DNA from 2 places in the Blautia sp. SF-50 genome. Region 1 is predicted to be linked to the other one. Evidence: predicted binding sites of a transcription regulator. Region 1 holds the regulator's gene; the other holds the start of a gene.

Region 1 (9,195 bases):
ATGTACAATTCCCTGGCTTCTTCATCGCCAGCTTTGATTCTTTTAAAGAGCTCCGCCTTTTCTTCCTGATCGAGAACGGGAAGGGTTGAGGTATTTACTCCGCAGATTTCAACTTTATTCAGTGCCATCTTAGAATCCTCCTTGTCTTGTCAGTACATTAAGATGATTCTCAGAGGGCGGTTGAAATATACTTTTTCAGGGAAAATATAAAAAATAAAGGGCCTTGACAATAAGGAGGTATTTATTCTCCGGACAGCAGTTTTTCATTACGGAAATCAACAAGGATGATATCTTCGCCGATCTGGCGGATGCAGTCCCATGGAATGGAATATTCATTTTCTTTGGAAAAACACCAGCAAAATTTTCCCGGTTCCGGCATGATCAGGGCTTTCAGACGTGCGGTTTCACAGCAGAATTCCACATCAAGAGGGCAGCCAAGACTGCGGCAGGTATGGATATTGATCACTTCTTTTTGTTTCAGCTCACAGATGCGCATAAATTCATCACCTGGTATGATTTTATGGAAAATCTGTAAAATTTATGCAAGTCCGATTATTGACACATTATGTGCATTTATTTTATAATAAAAACAAATTTAGTAATGATTTACTGATCCGGAAAGGGGGAGAGTTCTGTGAGATGTCCGTTCTGTAACCAGGATAATACAAGAGTTGTAGATTCCAGACCTGTAGAGGATACCAATTCCATCCGCCGCCGCCGTCTCTGTGATGCCTGCGGAAAGCGTTTTACAACTTATGAGAAGGTGGAAACGATTCCGCTGACTGTGATCAAGAAGGATCAGAACCGGGAAAGCTATAAACGTTCCAAGATCCAGGATGGTGTTCTTCGTGCTTGCTATAAGCGCCCCATTCCCATTGAGAGAGTGGAAGAGATGATCGATTCCATAGAAGGAGATATTTTCCGGTCAGAAGACCGTGAGATCAGCAGTACCAAGATCGGAGAGATCGTTATGGAGCATCTGAAGGATCTGGATGCGGTGGCGTATGTACGATTTGCGTCTGTATACAGAGAGTTTAAAGATGTCAGTACCTTTATGGATGAGCTGAAGAAGCTGATCAATTAAGAGATTAAATGAATAGACTGCAAATGCAGGAGATTTCAGGCCGATTGTCAAAAGACAACCGGCCTTTTTTGAAACATGAATGTTCGATTTTTCAGAGATCGTAAAAGTGGATACAAAAAAACAGGAACCGCCTGGGAAAAATCCTCTGCGGTCCCTGCTATAAATATATATTAATGATTCAGGAAACTTAATTAAACAATACCCTGAGCTTTCATAGCGTCAACAACTTTTTCGAAGCCGGCGATGTTTGCACCTACAACATAGTTGTCTTCCATACCGTAACGTTTAGCAGCGTCATCAGCTTTGTGGAAGATATCGATCATGATGTGGTGGAGTTTCTCATCAACCTCTTCTCTTGTCCAGGAAAGTCTCATGGAGTTCTGGCTCATCTCAAGTGCAGATGTGGCAACACCGCCAGCGTTTGCGGCTTTACCAGGCATGAAGAGAACACCGTTCTCCTGAAGGTATGTTGTTGCATCAAGAGTAGTAGGCATGTTTGCACCTTCAACGACGTATTTGCAGCCATTTGCAACCAGTGTTTTAGCTCCGTCAAGACCAAGCTCGTTCTGAGTAGCACATGGAAGGTAGATATCACATTTGATATTCCAGATGCCAAGTCCCTCAGTGTAGGTAGCACCCTCAACACGGTCTGCATATTCTTTGATACGTCCACGTTTTACTTCTTTGATATCCTTTACGACGTCAAGGTTGATTCCGTTCGGATCGTAGACATATCCGTTGGAGTCGTTCATTGCAACAACCTTGGCACCAAGCTGAGTAGCTTTCTCAACAGCGTAAATAGCTACATTACCGGAACCTGTTACAACGATTGTTTTTCCTTCTACGGAATCATTGTGAGCTTTGGCGATCTCGTTGAGCATGTATACAACACCGTAACCGGTAGCCTCTGTACGGATCAGGGAACCTCCGAAGGAAAGACCCTTTCCTGTAAGGACACCCTCATAAAGGCCACGGATTCTCTTATACTGTCCGAAGAGATAACCGATCTCACGTCCGCCGACACCGATGTCACCAGCCGGAACATCTGTATCTGCGCCGATATATTTGCAAAGCTCTGTCATAAAGCTCTGGCAGAATGCCATAACCTCTCTGTCAGATTTACCCTTAGGATCGAAGTTGGAGCCACCTTTTCCACCGCCGATCGGAAGACCTGTAAGAGAGTTTTTAAAGGTCTGCTCAAAACCAAGGAATTTCAGGATACCCTGATTTACAGAAGGATGGAATCTTAAGCCGCCTTTGTATGGTCCGATGGCGCTGTTGAACTGAACACGATATCCCTTGTTAACCTGTACAGTTCCGTTATCATCGATCCACGGTACTTTGAAGGAGATGATCCTCTCTGGCTCTACAAGACGCTCAAGGATGGAAAGTTTACGATACTCTTCCTCATTTTTGTCAATTACGACTTTAAGGGAATCGAGAACTTCCTTAACTGCCTGATGGAATTCTGGCTCGCCAGGATTCTGTGCTACAACTCTTTCATAAACTTCTTCTGTGTAAGACATTGTTGTTTCCTCCTCATCACATATTAAATTGCGTTGAAAACTAAATTCGAGTGCTATTATACATTAACATGCTAAAAAAGGGAAGTGCTAAATTTGATTTTTTTAAATTTTTATTTCTTGCGTTGAAAGCCTAAATGTGAGATGATATAGAATAAATATTTTTTGACTATGAAATTAAAATGGTTAAATAATAGTGAAAATTAGAAGAGGAGTGGTTTTTATGAGAACATTCGGGAAATCATCAAAGCTTGACAACGTGCTGTACGATGTGCGCGGACCGGTTGTGGATGAGGCTGCCAGAATGGAAGAAGATGGAATGGAGATTCTGAAGCTGAATATTGGTAATCCGTATCCATTTGGGTTTTCAGCACCTCAGGAAGTGATCTTGGATATGCTGAGTAATGTTCGTACTTCCCAGGGATATTCCGATTCCAAGGGCATTTTTTCTGCAAGAAAAGCGATCATGCAGTATGCACAGCTTCGCGGGATCCCGGGAGTTACCATTAATGATATTTATACGGGAAATGGTGTCAGTGAACTGATCAACCTCTGTATGCAGGCGCTGCTTGATAACGGGGATGAGATCCTGATCCCGGCTCCGGATTATCCGCTGTGGACAGCTACTGCAACACTGGCAGGCGGAAATGTAGTTCATTATATCTGTGACGAACAGTCTGACTGGTATCCGGATATTGAGGATATCAAGAGCAAGATCACACCAAGGACCAAGGCGATCGTTATCATCAATCCCAATAACCCTACAGGTGCAGTATATCCGAAGGAGATCCTGGAACAGATTGCAGACATTGCAAGAGAAAATGAGCTGATCATCTTTTCTGATGAGATCTATGACCGTCTTGTTATGGATGGATATAAACATACATCGATTGCATCCCTTGCACCCGATGTGTTCTGTGTAACATTTTCAGGATTGTCCAAGTCTCATATGATCGCAGGTTTCCGCATCGGATGGATGATTTTAAGTGGTGCAAAAAGTAAGGCGAAGGGTTATATAGAGGGAATCAATATGCTCTCTTCCATGCGTCTCTGTTCAAATGTTCCGGCACAGTCCATTGTACAGACTGCACTTGGCGGATATCAGAGTGTCAATGAATATACGCAGCCGGGCGGACGTGTTTATGAGCAGAGAGACTTTATTTACAAGGCACTGAATGATATTCCGGGAATTTCCGTTGTAAAACCACATGCGGCATTTTATATATTCCCGAAGATCGATACTGAGAAATTCAATATTTTCAATGATGAACAGTTTGCTTTGGATTTTCTTCATGAGAAACAGGTGCTTGTTGTTCCGGGCAAGGGATTCAACTGGAACCAGCCGGATCACTTCCGTATTGTTTATCTGCCGGATATCCGCCAGCTTGACAAGGCAATGAAGAAGATGAAAGAGTTCTTTGCTACATATAAGCAGGGCTGATCGCAGATAGACAAGAAGAGATTTGCGATCCGCATTCGCTGCCTGCTCATAACCGATAAACTGTAAAGCAGGTATTCGGTTATATTTTCGGCATAGACCGGAACCGAAAAAAATGTTATAATATATCTGAAATATCCCGGCCAGCTACGCCGGGATATACAAATAAGACCAGAATTGCTTGAGAGGGGAATGAGGAGGGACCGTTATCGAACAGCAATAAAACAGAAATCGAAAGGGGAAATAACTGATGAGCAAATTCAACATGAAAGTGACACCTGAGATTGAGAAACTTACCCAGATCTGTCGTGAGAATGACAAACTGGATCTGTCTTTATATGGTAAATACGATGTCAAGCGAGGCTTGCGTGACCTGAATGGAAAGGGTGTCCTTGCAGGACTGACCCAGATCTCCAATGTCCAGGCAACGAAGATCGTGGACGGAAAAGAGGTTCCCTGCGCAGGTAAGCTTTCTTATCGCGGGTATGACATTAAGGATCTGACAAATGGTTTTATCAATGACCGGCGCTTCGGCTTTGAGGAAGTAACCTATCTGCTTCTTTTCGGAAAGCTTCCGGATCAGGAAGAACTGAATGGATTTTCCGGGATTCTTGCGAACCAGCGTATGCTTCCGCGGAATTTTGTAAGGGATGTCATTATGAAGGCACCATCCAGAGATATTATGAACGCTCTGTCAAGAAGCGTGCTGACACTTTATTCCTACGACAAAGACCCGGATAATATTGAACTGGAGAATGTGCTCCGTCAGTGTATCAACCTGATCAGTGTTTTCCCGCTGTTATCTGTTTATGCATATCAGGCCTATAACCACTATGAGAGAGGCGAGAGTCTTTATATCCATCAGCCTAAAAAGGAGCTTTCCACAGCTGAGAATATCCTGCGTCTGTTAAGACCGGATAAGAAGTATACGGCACTGGAGGCAGAGATCCTTGATATTGCTCTGATCCTTCATATGGAGCATGGCGGTGGTAATAACTCTACTTTTACTACACATGTGGTTTCCTCTTCCGGGACAGATACGTATTCTGCGATCGCGGCAGCACTAGGTTCTCTGAAAGGCCCGAAACACGGCGGTGCCAACATCAAAGTCGTAAAAATGTTTAACGATATGCGTAAACACGTACATGACTACAGTGATGAAGAGGAGATCAGTGCATACCTTAAGAAGCTTCTTCATAAAGAGGCCTTTGATAAACGTGGACTGATCTATGGTATGGGACATGCGATCTATTCTGTTTCAGATCCACGTGCAGAAGTCTTTAAAGGCTATGTGGAACAGCTTGCAAGAGAAAAGGGCAGAATGAAGGATTATCAGCTGTATGCTGCAGTAGAGCGTCTTGCACCAAAGGTTATCGCAGAGGAGCGTAAGATCTATAAGGGTGTCAGTGCCAATGTGGATTTTTACAGCGGATTTGTTTACAGCATGCTGGATCTGCCGCTGGAGCTTTACACACCGATGTTTGCTATTGCACGTATCGTAGGCTGGAGCGCACATCGTATGGAAGAGCTTATCAATGTGGATAAGATCATCCGTCCCGCATATAAGAATGTCCTTCCGGAAGCAGAGTATATTCCTCTTTGCGAGCGATAGGAAAGGACTGAGGTGGAATAGATGTTCAGATGCTTTTTTCCGGATGAATATCTGGATTCTGCGTATGGGATCGATTATGAGAAGCTTTACAGAGAAGGATACAGAGGGCTGCTCTTTGATATCGATAATACCATTGTTCCCCACGGGGCACCGGCAGATGACCGGGCAAAGAAACTGTTTGAAAAGCTGAGGACTCTCGGGTTTCGATACTGTTTTGTATCCAATAACCAGAAACCTCGTGTGGAGCCCTTTGCCAAAGCAGTAGAGGGGGATTTTATAGAAAATGCCCATAAACCGGCTGTGAAAAATTATAAAAAAGCCTGCCAGGTGATCGGAATCGATCTTGACAGGACGATCTTTATAGGAGATCAGTTGTTTACGGATATTTATGGAGCAAAGAGAGCAGGGATCCGGACGATCCTTGTGAAACCGATTCATCCAAAAGAGGAGATCCAGATCGTACTGAAGCGATATCTGGAAAAAATAGTATTACATTTTTACCAAAAAGAGGAGGGAAAGAATTCATGAACCATATTGTAATCATCGGCTTTATGGGTTCAGGAAAGACACGAGTTGGAAAGAGACTGGCGAAGGACCTGGGGCTTCCGTTTATTGACGTGGACAGACTGATCGTGAAAAAAATGAACATGTCAGTAAAGGAGGTATTTGAACGCTTTGGAGAAGCATTTTACCGTGCGCTGGAGACTATGGCAGTCAAGGAACTGTCCACAGACAGCGAACGGAAGGTAATCTCTGTAAGTGCGGGATTGCCTCTTCAGGAGCAGAACCAGAAATATCTCCAGAGTATGGGAACGATCATCTATCTGAAGGGATCTGCTGCAACGTTGATCAAACGTCTGGAAGGAAGTAACAATCCCACATTGGAAGGAACTGAGAATAAAGAAGAGAAGATCAAGAAACTTCTGAAACAGAGAGATCCGGTTTATGAGAAGTTTGCGGACATTAAAGTTGTCACAGGAGTGAAGCCTTTTGATGAGCTGATCGCAGAAATTGAAGAAAAATTGAAGGCTTAAACAAAAAAACAGTTGAAAAATGGCAAAAGGTATTATAGAATAATCCATAGCGAAAAAGAACCGCATATATTAAGGAGGAAATATTTATGATTTCAGCAGGTGATTTCAAAAATGGTATCACACTTGAAATTGATGGAAACGTATGTCAGATCGTTGAATTCCAGCATGTAAAACCAGGAAAAGGCGCAGCCTTTGTAAGAACAAAATACAAGAACATTATCACAGGCTCTGTAGTAGAGAAATCCTTCCGTCCTACAGAGAAATTCCCGGCAGCACGTATTGAGCGTGTAGATATGCAGTATCTGTATCAGGATGGTGGTTTATACTACTTCATGAATACAGAGACATATGATCAGGTTGGTCTTACAGAGGAGCAGGTTGGCGATTCTCTAAAATTTGTTAAGGATAATGAGATGGTTAAGGTTTGCTCTCATAACGGAGAGGTATTCGCAATCGAGCCACCTCTTTTTGTAGAGCTTGAGGTTATTGAGACAGAGCCAGGATTCGCAGGAAATACAGCACAGGGTGCTACCAAACCGGCAACTGTTGAGACAGGTGCACAGGTTCAGGTTCCTCTGTTCGTAAACCAGGGCGACAAACTGAAGATCGATACAAGAACAGGTGAGTATCTCTCACGTGTATAATGCAGCAAAAAACCCGCGTAAGCGGGTTTTTTTGTGCCATAAAATTAAAAGATCATTTTGATAGTATTTAAAATACCAAAGTTTGAATGCATATTCCAGACTGTACAGGTAAGAAAAACTGTACAGTCTGGACTTTTTTTGAAATATCCTTGACACGAAAAATCATTCTGGTATAATTAAACCCAGTCAAAAAACTGACTAAGAAGTTCGTCTGTCCACCAGAGATGACCGGAAATGATCCTGTCACAGAAGTCTTTTAAGGGCTTGTACTGGTTTCGACGGGGGCTTTGAAGTTAGGGAAGCCATCCGCAGACTCCTGGACTGCGTACCAACCGGGAACTAAATATAAACGCAGACGAAAAGTTAGCGTTAGCAGCCTAAGCTGCTCGTCAGCCCCGTTGCACTCACACATCGGGAATCTGGCGTCGACCATGTGAGAAACCTTGCCGGGTAAGCTTTGCCCCGGTAGATGTATCATGAAGCTACTGAAGCAGTAAGCCTGTCGGTGGGCGTACTGCTGAGGGAATGTTAAATCAGCGACTGTGATGGGAGATGCCTTAAGGGATAGGCTTTCGGACAGGGGTTCGATTCCCCTCAGGTCCATTTATGGAACGTCCCGGAAAGACAGCATTTATGCGGCTTTCCGGGAATTTTTTTTACTTTCTTTATTACTCGTGGATATCAGGAAATTCTTCGCAGATACAGAAAGCGATGGTGATAGAATGAAAAAAACTCTGCTTAACAGAAAAAAGCAGAATAAGAAATCTGATTATTATGATTATAATCTGGTAGCTGTTATTGTACTGCTGGTGTGCTTTGGACTGGTCATGCTTTACAGCACCAGTTCATATATGGCAGAAGTGAATTATGGCAACGATATGTTTTATTTTAAGAAACAGGCACTGATCAGTGCAGCATGTCTGATCGGAGCGTTATTTATTTCAAAAATACTGGATTATCATATCCTTCTTCCTTTTACAACTGCGTTGTATGTGGCTTCGCTGATCCTTATGGGACTTGTGCGGACTCCGCTGGGACATTCCTCTCATGGTGCTACCAGATGGCTGTATATCGGACCGATCAACTTTCAGCCTGCCGAGCTGGCAAAGATCGCGGTTATTATCATGATGGCTTACATGATCGGAAAAATGGGACGAAAGGTGAAAACTTTAAAGAGCTGTATGATCCTGGGACTTCCGGGGGCAGGACTTGCGCTTGCGGCTTATATACTTACAGATAACCTGAGTACAGCCATGATCATTTTGGGAATAACAGTTGGAATGGTGTTTGTGGCACATCCGGATATGCGTCCGTTTATTGCTGTGGCAGCGGCAGGAGTGATCCTTATTGTGATCGGAGTACTTTTTCTGGTTGCGACGACCAAGAATAGTGACAGCTTCCGTGTTATGCGAGTACTTGTATGGCTTCAGCCTGAGAAATATTCCGATGAAGGCGGTTATCAGACGCTGCAGGCATTGTATGCCATTGGCTCCGGAGGGCTTTTTGGCCGCGGGCTTGGAAATAGTATCCAGAAGCTTGGAAGTGTTCCGGAAGCACAAAATGATATGATCTTTTCCATTATCTGTGAGGAGCTTGGAATTTTCGGAGGGATTTTTGTACTGATCCTGTTCGGATATCTTTTGTACAGGTTGTTTTTTATTGCGCAGAATGCACCGGATCTGTTTGGCTCACTGATCGTTACCGGGATTTTTATACATATTGCGCTGCAGGTGATCCTTAACATTGCTGTTGTATTGAATCTGATGCCCAATACAGGTGTTACCTTGCCCTTTATCAGTTACGGAGGAACGTCCATTGTGTTCCTGATGCTGGAGATGGCAATAGCTCTCAGCGTGGCCC
Region 2 (9,195 bases), on a different contig from region 1:
CCGGGATCTCTTTTGCAGTGAGGATCGGGGAGCCCATGTTGACTTTTACCATGGAGGCCTTGCCGTCGCGGATAGTAAGATCTACATATTTGATACCGCTTCTTGTGGCGATGCTTAAAGAAGTTTTGTCCACAATGCCGTGGTCATAGACATATTTGGCAACGCAGCGGATACCGTTTCCGCACATGGCACCCTGAGAGCCGTCCAGATTGTACATATCCATCTCGCAGTCTGCAATCTCCGACGGGCGGATCAGGATCAGCCCATCGGAACCAATGCCAAAATGACGGTCGCTGACAAATTTTGCCACTGCGGCCGGATCCTTAACAGTTTCCTCGAAACAGTTTACATATACATAATCGTTTCCAATGCCGTGCATTTTCGTGAATTTCATAATAGTAACCTCCTCTTGTTTCTGAATATTATACTTGTTTTTTCTGTTGGAACACAAGACCCCATGGAAAAAACACGCAGGTTTTTTCCATTTGTTGCCTTTAATAGTATAGTATATTGGACAATTGTTATCGAAAAGTGAATTTTCCCTGTGGAATTCCGGTAAATTAGAAGTGGATTTTCGTATTTATGGATTTTATGTGCTTGCATTTTGTCAGAAACATGGTATCATAAAACAAAGTAATATGCATGGAGATGTATAATTATGCTGTACATTACGAATTGGACTGACACAAGCAGAGAGACAGTTAACGTAAAGTACATAGAATTCAGGAGGAAGAAAAAATGAAGAGAAAATTTATGGCACTTGCACTTGCAGCAGCTATGACAGTTTCTATGACATCCGCTGTTTTTGCAGCAGATGAGATCAAGAGCGCAGATGATCTGGAGGGTAAGAAGATCGGTGTTCAGCTTGGAACAACCGGTGATGCAGACGCTACAGAGGTTAAAGACGCAACAGTAGAGAGATACAACAAAGGTAATGACGCTGTTATGGCTCTGAAACAGGGTAAGATTGACTGCGTAGTGATCGACAGCGAGCCTGCTAAGAAATTTGTTGAGAAAAACGATGATCTTGAGATCGTTGAGGATATTTTTGATAAAGAGGAGTATGCAATCTGTCTTTCCAAAGATAATGCAGACCTTACCAAAGAGTTCAACGAAGCGCTGAAGGAGCTGAAGGATGACGGAACTCTGGATTCCATCAGAGATAACTACATCGGTGATGATGCAGGTAAGACACCGTATGAGACTCCTAAGGATGCAGATCACTCCAAGGGAACTCTTACCATGGCAACAAACGCAACCTTCCAGCCATACGAATACTATGACGGAGATAAGATCGTAGGTATTGATGTTGATATCGCTCAGGCTGTCTGCGACAAGCTTGGATATGAGCTGAAGGTCGAGGATATGGAGTTTGATGCGATCGTAAATTCTGTTAAATCCGGAAAAGCTGATTTCGGTGCTGCAGGAATGACAGTAACAGAGGATCGTAAAAAGAGCGTTGATTTCACTGATCCGTACACAACTGCAGAGCAGGTTGTTATTGTAAAGAAATAATTTTGCACAGAGAAATCAGAGGATTCTGAACGGATAAGCTGAGAAACAGATATTCGTTGCAGGGTTCAGTAGCGAATGATCAGGTTCCGGATATCCGGGTATGTTTTCCGGATTTCGGAACCTGTAGTTTTGGAAAGGGTGGAAATTTTGAGTCTTATTGAACAGTTTCAGTTTAACTTTCTGGACGACAATCGCTGGCAGTTCATTTTGTCCGGTCTGAAAAATACCATCATCATTACTTTTTTTGCTGTACTTCTTGGTATTTTTCTGGGATTTGTCATTGCTATTGTCCGTTCTACACATGATAAGACAGGTAAGCTTAAGATCCTTAATGTGATCTGTCGTGTTTATCTGACTGTGATCCGTGGCACCCCAACGATGGTACAGCTGCTGATCGTATTTTATGTTATTTTTGCAACCATAGATCCGGGTAAGATAGTTGTTGCCATTATCGCCTTTGGTATGAACTCTGCTGCATACGTGGCTGAGATCGTCCGTTCCGGTATCATGTCTATTGATCAGGGACAGTTTGAGGCAGGACGGAGCCTGGGTCTTAACTATACACAGACTATGATCAAGATCATTCTTCCGCAGGCGGTCAAGAACATCCTGCCGGCCCTTGGAAACGAGCTGATCGTACTTTTGAAGGAGACATCCATCAGTGGTTATATCGGACTTATGGATCTGACCCGTGGCGGAGACATTATCCGAAGCCAGACCTACAGTGCACTGTTCCCGCTGCTGGTAGTAGCTGCGATCTATCTTGTGATCGTTTGTTTTCTTACCTATCTGGTAGGAAGACTTGAAAGGAGGCTGAGAACCAATGAGCGTAAGTAATGAAGTGCTTCTGGATGTACAGGGACTTGAAAAGGCCTATGGCGGCAATCAGGTTCTCAACGGGATCACCACACAGATCCGCAGAGGTGAAGTAGTAGCCATTATCGGACCATCCGGCTGTGGTAAATCTACATTCCTCCGTTCCCTGAATCTCCTTGAGGAGCCGACCGGGGGAAAAATCCTCTTTGAGGGAACCGACATCACAGATTCCAAGGTGGATATCAACCGTCATCGTCAGAAGATCGGAATGGTATTCCAGCAGTTTAATCTTTTTCCACATAAGACAGTAAAAGAGAACATTATGCTCGCACCTGTGACTCTGAATCTTATGAGTAAGGAAGAGGCTGAAAAAACGGCACTGGAGCTTCTGGAGCGAGTAGGTCTTCCGGATAAGGCAGATTCCTATCCGGACATGCTTTCCGGCGGTCAGAAGCAGCGTATCGCCATTGCAAGATCTCTTGCCATGAACCCGGACGTGATGCTGTTTGATGAGCCTACATCTGCTCTTGATCCGGAGATGGTAGGAGAGGTCCTGGAACTGATGCAGGAGCTTGCAAGATCCGGCATGACCATGGTTGTGGTAACTCATGAGATGGGCTTTGCCCGCGAGGTGGCAACCAGAGTCCTCTTCATTGATGAAGGAAAGATCCAGGAAGAAAATTCTCCTAAGGAATTCTTTGCAAATCCAAAGAATAAGAGACTTCGAGAGTTTCTTTCAAAGACATTATAAATATAAGAATATTAAAAACGGATGCTTGATCCTCCTGTGGAAATGCTGCAGGAGATAAAGCATCCGTTTTTTGTAGTGCTAGTTGCAAAAAAATCTTTTTTCTTTCCGCTGCTCAGTGGATTTCTTCACCGGCAGTTTTCTGTGCGGCTTTTATTTCGTTGTAACAGTATTTGATGATAGATTTTCTGGTTATGATCCCGATGAAGGAGCCCTGGTCATCTACCACCGGTACGAAGTTCTGATTAATGGCGCGATCCAGGAGATCTTCCATATTGGAATCTGCATGGACCGGTTTGTAGGTGGCACGGCGTGGGATCGCCATGATCGGGATTCCCTCTGTTTCCTTGATGTCGTGGATATCTGCACGGCGCATGCCCCAGAGGAGATCTCCCTCTGAGATGGTGCCGAGATATTTGCCGTCCATGGTGAGGATAGGAATGCAGGAGTACTTGCGGTGCTCCATTTTTTCGAGGGTCTGGCGAAGAGTTTCATCCTCAAAGATGTAGGCTACTTCGCTTTTGGGAATCAGAAAAAACAGAATGTTCACGTTATTACCTCATTTCCGCGAAAATTATAAATAAATCTGTAGGCTGTTTTAGAGAAGCTGAAGTCCGTGTGTCTCTGCAGCATCTGTGATCTCCTTCGGCCAGAGAGAGACATGTACTTCTCCGATGTGTGCTTTACGAAGGAAGAACATACAGATCCTGGACTGTCCGATACCACCACCGATGGTGTACGGAAGCTCTTTGTTCAGGATTGCTTTCTGGAATGGAAGCTCTCTTCGGTCATCACAGCCTGCTTCGGTGAGCTGGCGGTCAAGTGCGTCCTCGTCAACACGGATTCCCATTGAGGAAAGCTCAAGGGCAATGTCAAGTACCGGATAGTATACGAGGATATCACCGTTCAGTTCCCAGTCATCATAGTCCGGAGCACGTCCGTCGTGGCGCTCGCCGTTGGTGAGGGTTTTGCCGACTTTCATAAGGAAGACAGCACCCTTTTCACGGGTGATCCGATATTCACGTTCCTTCGGTGTGCAGTCCGGATACATGTCAAGAAGCTCCTGAGTTGTGATAAAAAAGATATCCTTCGGAAGGATCTCCTCGATGTAGTCATACTGTACAGCCATGTATTTCTCAGTTTTACGAAGGACACTGTAAATGGTGCGTACGGTTTCCTTGAGAGTCTCCATGGAACGTTCTTCTTTGGAGATGATCTTTTCCCAGTCCCACTGGTCTACGTAAACAGAGTGGATATTGTCCAGATCTTCATCCCGGCGGATGGCTACCATATCTGTGTAAAGACCTTCTCCGTGAGAAAATCCGTATTTTTTCAGTGCGTAGCGTTTCCATTTGGCAAGGGAGTGTACGATCTCGGCGTTGCTTCCTTCGATAGCCTTGATATCAAAGCTTACCGGGCGCTCTACACCATTAAGGTTGTCGTTAAGGCCGGATTCCGGTGCTACAAATGTTGGAGCGGATACTCGAAGAAGGTTCAGCTTCTGTGAGAGTGTCTGCTGGAAGAAATCTTTTACTGTTTTGATCGCAATCTGTGTGTCATGGAGGTTCAGGTCTGCATGATAGGTTGCGGGGATTGTGATTGTATTCATTATCGGCTCCTCCTGATGATTTTTAGGCTTATTGCTCTGTGGGGTATTATAGCAGAAAATGGGTGGAGTGGCAATATAATGAGAGGGGAAGTCTTTTGAGGTATCGTAGAAAAATACTGGGTATTAAATGCCTAGTGTGATATACTGAAAAAAGAATGCTTATGTTTACGACGGAAATATAAATATCCGTTTTGACGGATAGAATGGAGGGAGCTTATGGCAGGTCAAAGGTGTCAGGTTTGTGGGGGTAAGGTTGTAAATGGCAGGTGTTCATTATGTGGGATGCCTTACAGAAATGATGAGGTGTTATATCATCTGAATGAGCCCCGGGAGATACATTATAAACATGCTTCCGCCAAAGTGAGGGATATGATGCGGCAGTATGGAAAGGATGCTGATCAAACAACACAACATAACGGAAACGTAAACCGGAATACGAACGTAAACCGGAATACGAACGCGAACCGGAATACAAACATAAACCGGAATACGAATGCAAGCCGCAATACCGATTTGAATCGGAATCTAACCGGAAGCCGGAATACAGGTGCAGCAGCCGGACGTAAGACTGCAGCGGCAGTTAATACCAGGAATAAAACAACGGTGGGCAGAAATCGTGCAGAAGTTTTAGATCAGGGAAAAAAACAGCAAAAAAAAGATCAGAAAAGCAGTGGGGCAGGCTGGATCATATGGTTTATAGTGACACTGGCCATTCTGCTTCCAAAATTATGGGATTTTCTTGCAGACTGGATCGGAACGAATTTGTGAGAATATTTCTGCAGTGAGATCAGGCAGTGCTAAGTGTCTGTATTTTCGTGTATACAGAAATATCCCTTTTCTTTTCTCCTCAGCTGTGTTATACTCATGCCTAGCACAACATATAGATGAAAAACAATATATAGAGGATATAGGTACTATATATAGTATTTTGCATAGCGACTTATATATAGCACAGGGAGGGATGAGCAATGTTATATGTGATCAAGAAAGACGGGACAAGAGAGGAGTTTAATCCGCAGAAGATCGTGGCTGCCGTGAACAAATCCGCAGAGCGTATTCTTTATACTTTTTCAGACGAGGAGAAGGATTTTATCTGCCGTTTTGCCCAGGAGCATGCGGATTCCCTTGGAAAGAATGAGATTGAGATCCAGGAGATGCACAATATCGTGGAGGGGGCTCTGGAGCGTGTGAATCCGGCAGTTGCCAAGAGCTACCGTGATTATCGGAATTACAAGCTGGATTTTATCCATATGATGGATGATGTCTATACCAAGAGTCAGGCGATCCGTTATATCGGTGATAAAAGTAATGCCAATACAGACAGCGCCCTTGTTGCCACGAAACGAAGCCTGATCTTTAATGAGCTGAACAAGGAACTCTATCGGAAGTTTTTTATGAACCGTAATGAGCTTCAGGCATGTAAGGACGGCTACATTTATATTCATGACCAGTCTGCACGTCTGGATACCATGAATTGCTGTCTGTTCGATGTGGCAGCTGTTTTAAGTGGCGGTTTTGAGATGGGCAATGTCTGGTATAACGAGCCGAAGACTCTGGATACAGCCTTTGATGTTATGGGGGATATCATTCTCAGTACAGCAGCACAGCAGTATGGTGGCTTTACAGTGCCGGAGGTTGATAAGATCCTGGCACCGTATGCAAAGAAGAGCTATGATAAATATATTTCCGAATTTATGAAATACTCGGACGAGAGCTGGAGTGGCCGTGAGGAGAGAGCTATTGAGTATGCTCTTGATAAGGTCCGCAGGGATTATGACCAGGGCTGGCAGGGAATTGAGTACAAGCTGAATACCGTCGGTTCTTCCAGAGGTGATTATCCGTTTGTTACGGTGACACTTGGTCTCGGAACCGAGCAGTTTGAGAAGATGTGTACGATTTCCCTTCTTGAGGTCCATCAGGGAGGACAGGGTAAGGCCGGACACAAGAAACCGGTACTTTTCCCGAAGATCGTATTCCTTTATGACAAAGAGATCCATGGTCCCGGAAAGTGCTGTGAGGATATTTTTGAGGCTGGTGTGGAGTGTTCCTCCAAAACCATGTATCCGGACTGGCTGTCTATGTCCGGCGCAGGCTATATTTCCAGTATGTACAGGAAATACAAGAAGGTCATCAGCCCGATGGGATGCCGTGCTTTCTTAAGTCCGTGGTATGAGCGTGGCGGTATGGAGCCGGCGGATGAGAATGATACGCCTGTTTTTGTGGGACGTTTTAACATTGGTGCGGTAAGTCTTCATCTTCCGATGATCCTTGCAAAGGCCAGAGCGGAGAGCAGAGATTTCTATGAGGTTCTGGATTTCTATCTGGAAATGATCCGTAACCTGCATATCCGCACTTACGAATATCTGGGACAGATGCGTGCATCCACCAACCCGCTTGCATACTGTGAAGGCGGTTTCTACGGCGGACATCTGAAACCGAATGAAAAGATTGGCAAGATCCTGAAGCCTATGACAGCTTCCTTCGGTATCACAGCGTTAAATGAGCTTCAGGAACTTTACAATGGCAAATCCATTGCCGAGGATGGGGCGTTTGCTCTGGAGGTCCTGAAATATATCAATGACAAGGTAAATCAGTACAAGAAGGAAGATGGTTATCTTTATGCGATCTACGGAACACCGGCAGAGAGTCTTTGTGGCCTGCAGGTAGAGCAGTTCCGTAAGATGTATGGAATCATTGAGGGCGTTTCTGACAGACCATATGTGAGCAACAGCTTCCACTGCCATGTAACAGAGGATGTGACTCCGATCGAGAAACAGGATCTGGAGGGACGTTTCTGGGAGCTCTGCAATGGCGGTAAGATTCAGTATGTACGTTATCCGATCGGCTACAATAAGGAAGCTATCCGTACACTGATCCGCAGAGCCATGGATCTGGGATATTATGAGGGAGTGAACCTTTCTCTTGCATACTGTGACGATTGTGGTCATGAGGAACTGGAGATGGATGTATGCCCTGTCTGCGGTTCCAGAAACCTGACCAAGATCGACCGTATGAACGGATATCTTTCCTACAGCCGTGTCCATGGAGATACCCGCCTGAATGAGGCGAAGATGGCTGAGATCGCTGAGCGAAAATCTATGTAAATGCTAGCTGTCCGATCAACTGTGGAACAGTGATCGGACAGCCAGACAATATAAAAATATCCCGCAGAGCTGCCGGTAAGACCAGCAGCCGTCTGCGGGATATTTTTATGTAAAGTGAAGTTTTATAGTTCACTTTGTATTCTGAGTCCGTAAAATGATCATTTAATGATAGTTCCGGTCTTCTCACGGTAGCCGTCTTTTGCATGGGCCATGTCTGTGATGATGGTACGGCGTCCGGTTCCCTTCTCCACGAAGGAAACACCTGCTTCGATCTTAGGAAGCATGGAGCCTGCCGCAAACTGTTTGCCGGCAATATATTTCTTGGCATCTTCTGTGGAAATAGTATCCAGATAAGATTCGTGATCCGTATTATGGTCAAGGCTTACTTTCTCGACGCTTGTAAGGATCATCAGAGTGTCAGCGTTCAGTTCTTCTGCAAGAAGTCCTGCTGCCAGGTCTTTCTCGATGATGGCGCTGGCACCATTCAGCTGAGTTCCCTGCTCAAGAACCGGGATTCCGCCACCGCCTGCGGCAATGACGATCTGCTCTGCTGCAGAGAGGACCTTTACGGTTTCAATCTCTACGATCTTCTGTGGCTTCGGTGCTGCAAGGATACGTCTGTACTGGCCCTCGCCCACCTTTGTGACAAAGTTTCCTTTTTCTTCTTCAGCCTCGGCCTCTTCTGCGTTAAGAACACGTCCAATGATCTTCTCCGGCTCTGCAAATGCTTCATCGTATGGATCGATGACAACCTGTGTCAGAACTGTGCTGACCGGTTTGTAGATCCCTCTGGAGATAAGCTCAGCACGGATGGCGTTCTGAAGGTCATAGCCGATATAACCCTGGCTCATGGCGGAACATACGGACATTGGTGCAAATGTATAATCAGGATGTGCCTTACCGAATTCATTCATTGCGGTGTGGATCATCCCTACCTGCGGACCGTTGCTGTGGGAGATCACTACGCGGGTTCCCTCCTCTACCAGATCTGCGATTACCTTCGCTGCGAGTTTTGTAGCTGTTTTTTGCTCTGGAAGTGTGGTGCCAAGTGCCCGGTGGCCTAATGCAACTACTACGGTTTTTTCGCTCATAGGAAATACCTCGTTTCTCTTTAAAATTGGAATGAAATCAGTTACTGTATCCAGTAACGAGTACATCGAAAACGACGTACGAGTATTATATTTTATTATAAAAGACCTATGTGGGAAATGCAATAGAAAATCGAGTGTTTTCCAAGACAGGAAAAACCGCCTGATCCAGTCAGACGGTTTGATTCCTACTATTTTTTGAGGGGGGAGATAGAGAGTGGTTTTTCATCTATCCAACACCTATTATATAGAGAAAATATGTTTAAAATATGTCGTTAATCTAAAAGAAATGGAAAATTTATAAAGAAAGTTTAA

What was found. The regulator NrdR, encoded in region 1, represses ribonucleotide reductase genes. The targets are predictions, from matches to a motif close to CACAANATNTTGTG.
Region 2: nrdD (anaerobic ribonucleoside-triphosphate reductase) is a predicted target of NrdR. The motif match lies at 5,601-5,614, and genes of this name have one in related genera.

What each region holds. Positions count from the first base shown of each region.
Region 1 is NZ_FMUW01000008.1:102,016-111,210, reverse strand. Features, by position in the region: gene sigG (RNA polymerase sporulation sigma factor SigG) at 1-128, opposite strand, end outside; gene BLP57_RS07255 (YlmC/YmxH family sporulation protein) at 242-496, opposite strand; gene nrdR (transcriptional regulator NrdR) at 635-1,084, shown strand; gene gdhA (NADP-specific glutamate dehydrogenase) at 1,276-2,610, opposite strand; gene BLP57_RS07240 (aminotransferase class I/II-fold pyridoxal phosphate-dependent enzyme) at 2,831-4,048, shown strand; gene BLP57_RS07235 (citrate/2-methylcitrate synthase) at 4,296-5,657, shown strand; gene BLP57_RS07230 (YqeG family HAD IIIA-type phosphatase) at 5,679-6,185, shown strand; gene BLP57_RS07225 (shikimate kinase) at 6,182-6,691, shown strand; gene efp (elongation factor P) at 6,778-7,335, shown strand; RNA gene ssrA (transfer-messenger RNA) at 7,596-7,941, shown strand; gene BLP57_RS07210 (FtsW/RodA/SpoVE family cell cycle protein) at 8,058-9,195, shown strand, end outside.
Region 2 is NZ_FMUW01000012.1:3,391-12,585, forward strand. Features, by position in the region: gene dapF (diaminopimelate epimerase) at 1-394, opposite strand, end outside; gene BLP57_RS09090 (transporter substrate-binding domain-containing protein) at 739-1,515, shown strand; gene BLP57_RS09095 (amino acid ABC transporter permease) at 1,660-2,352, shown strand; gene BLP57_RS09100 (amino acid ABC transporter ATP-binding protein) at 2,339-3,082, shown strand; gene BLP57_RS09105 (CBS domain-containing protein) at 3,195-3,629, opposite strand; gene asnA (aspartate--ammonia ligase) at 3,678-4,688, opposite strand; gene BLP57_RS18040 (hypothetical protein) at 5,202-5,456, shown strand; gene nrdD (anaerobic ribonucleoside-triphosphate reductase) at 5,657-7,792, shown strand; gene arcC (carbamate kinase) at 7,951-8,883, opposite strand.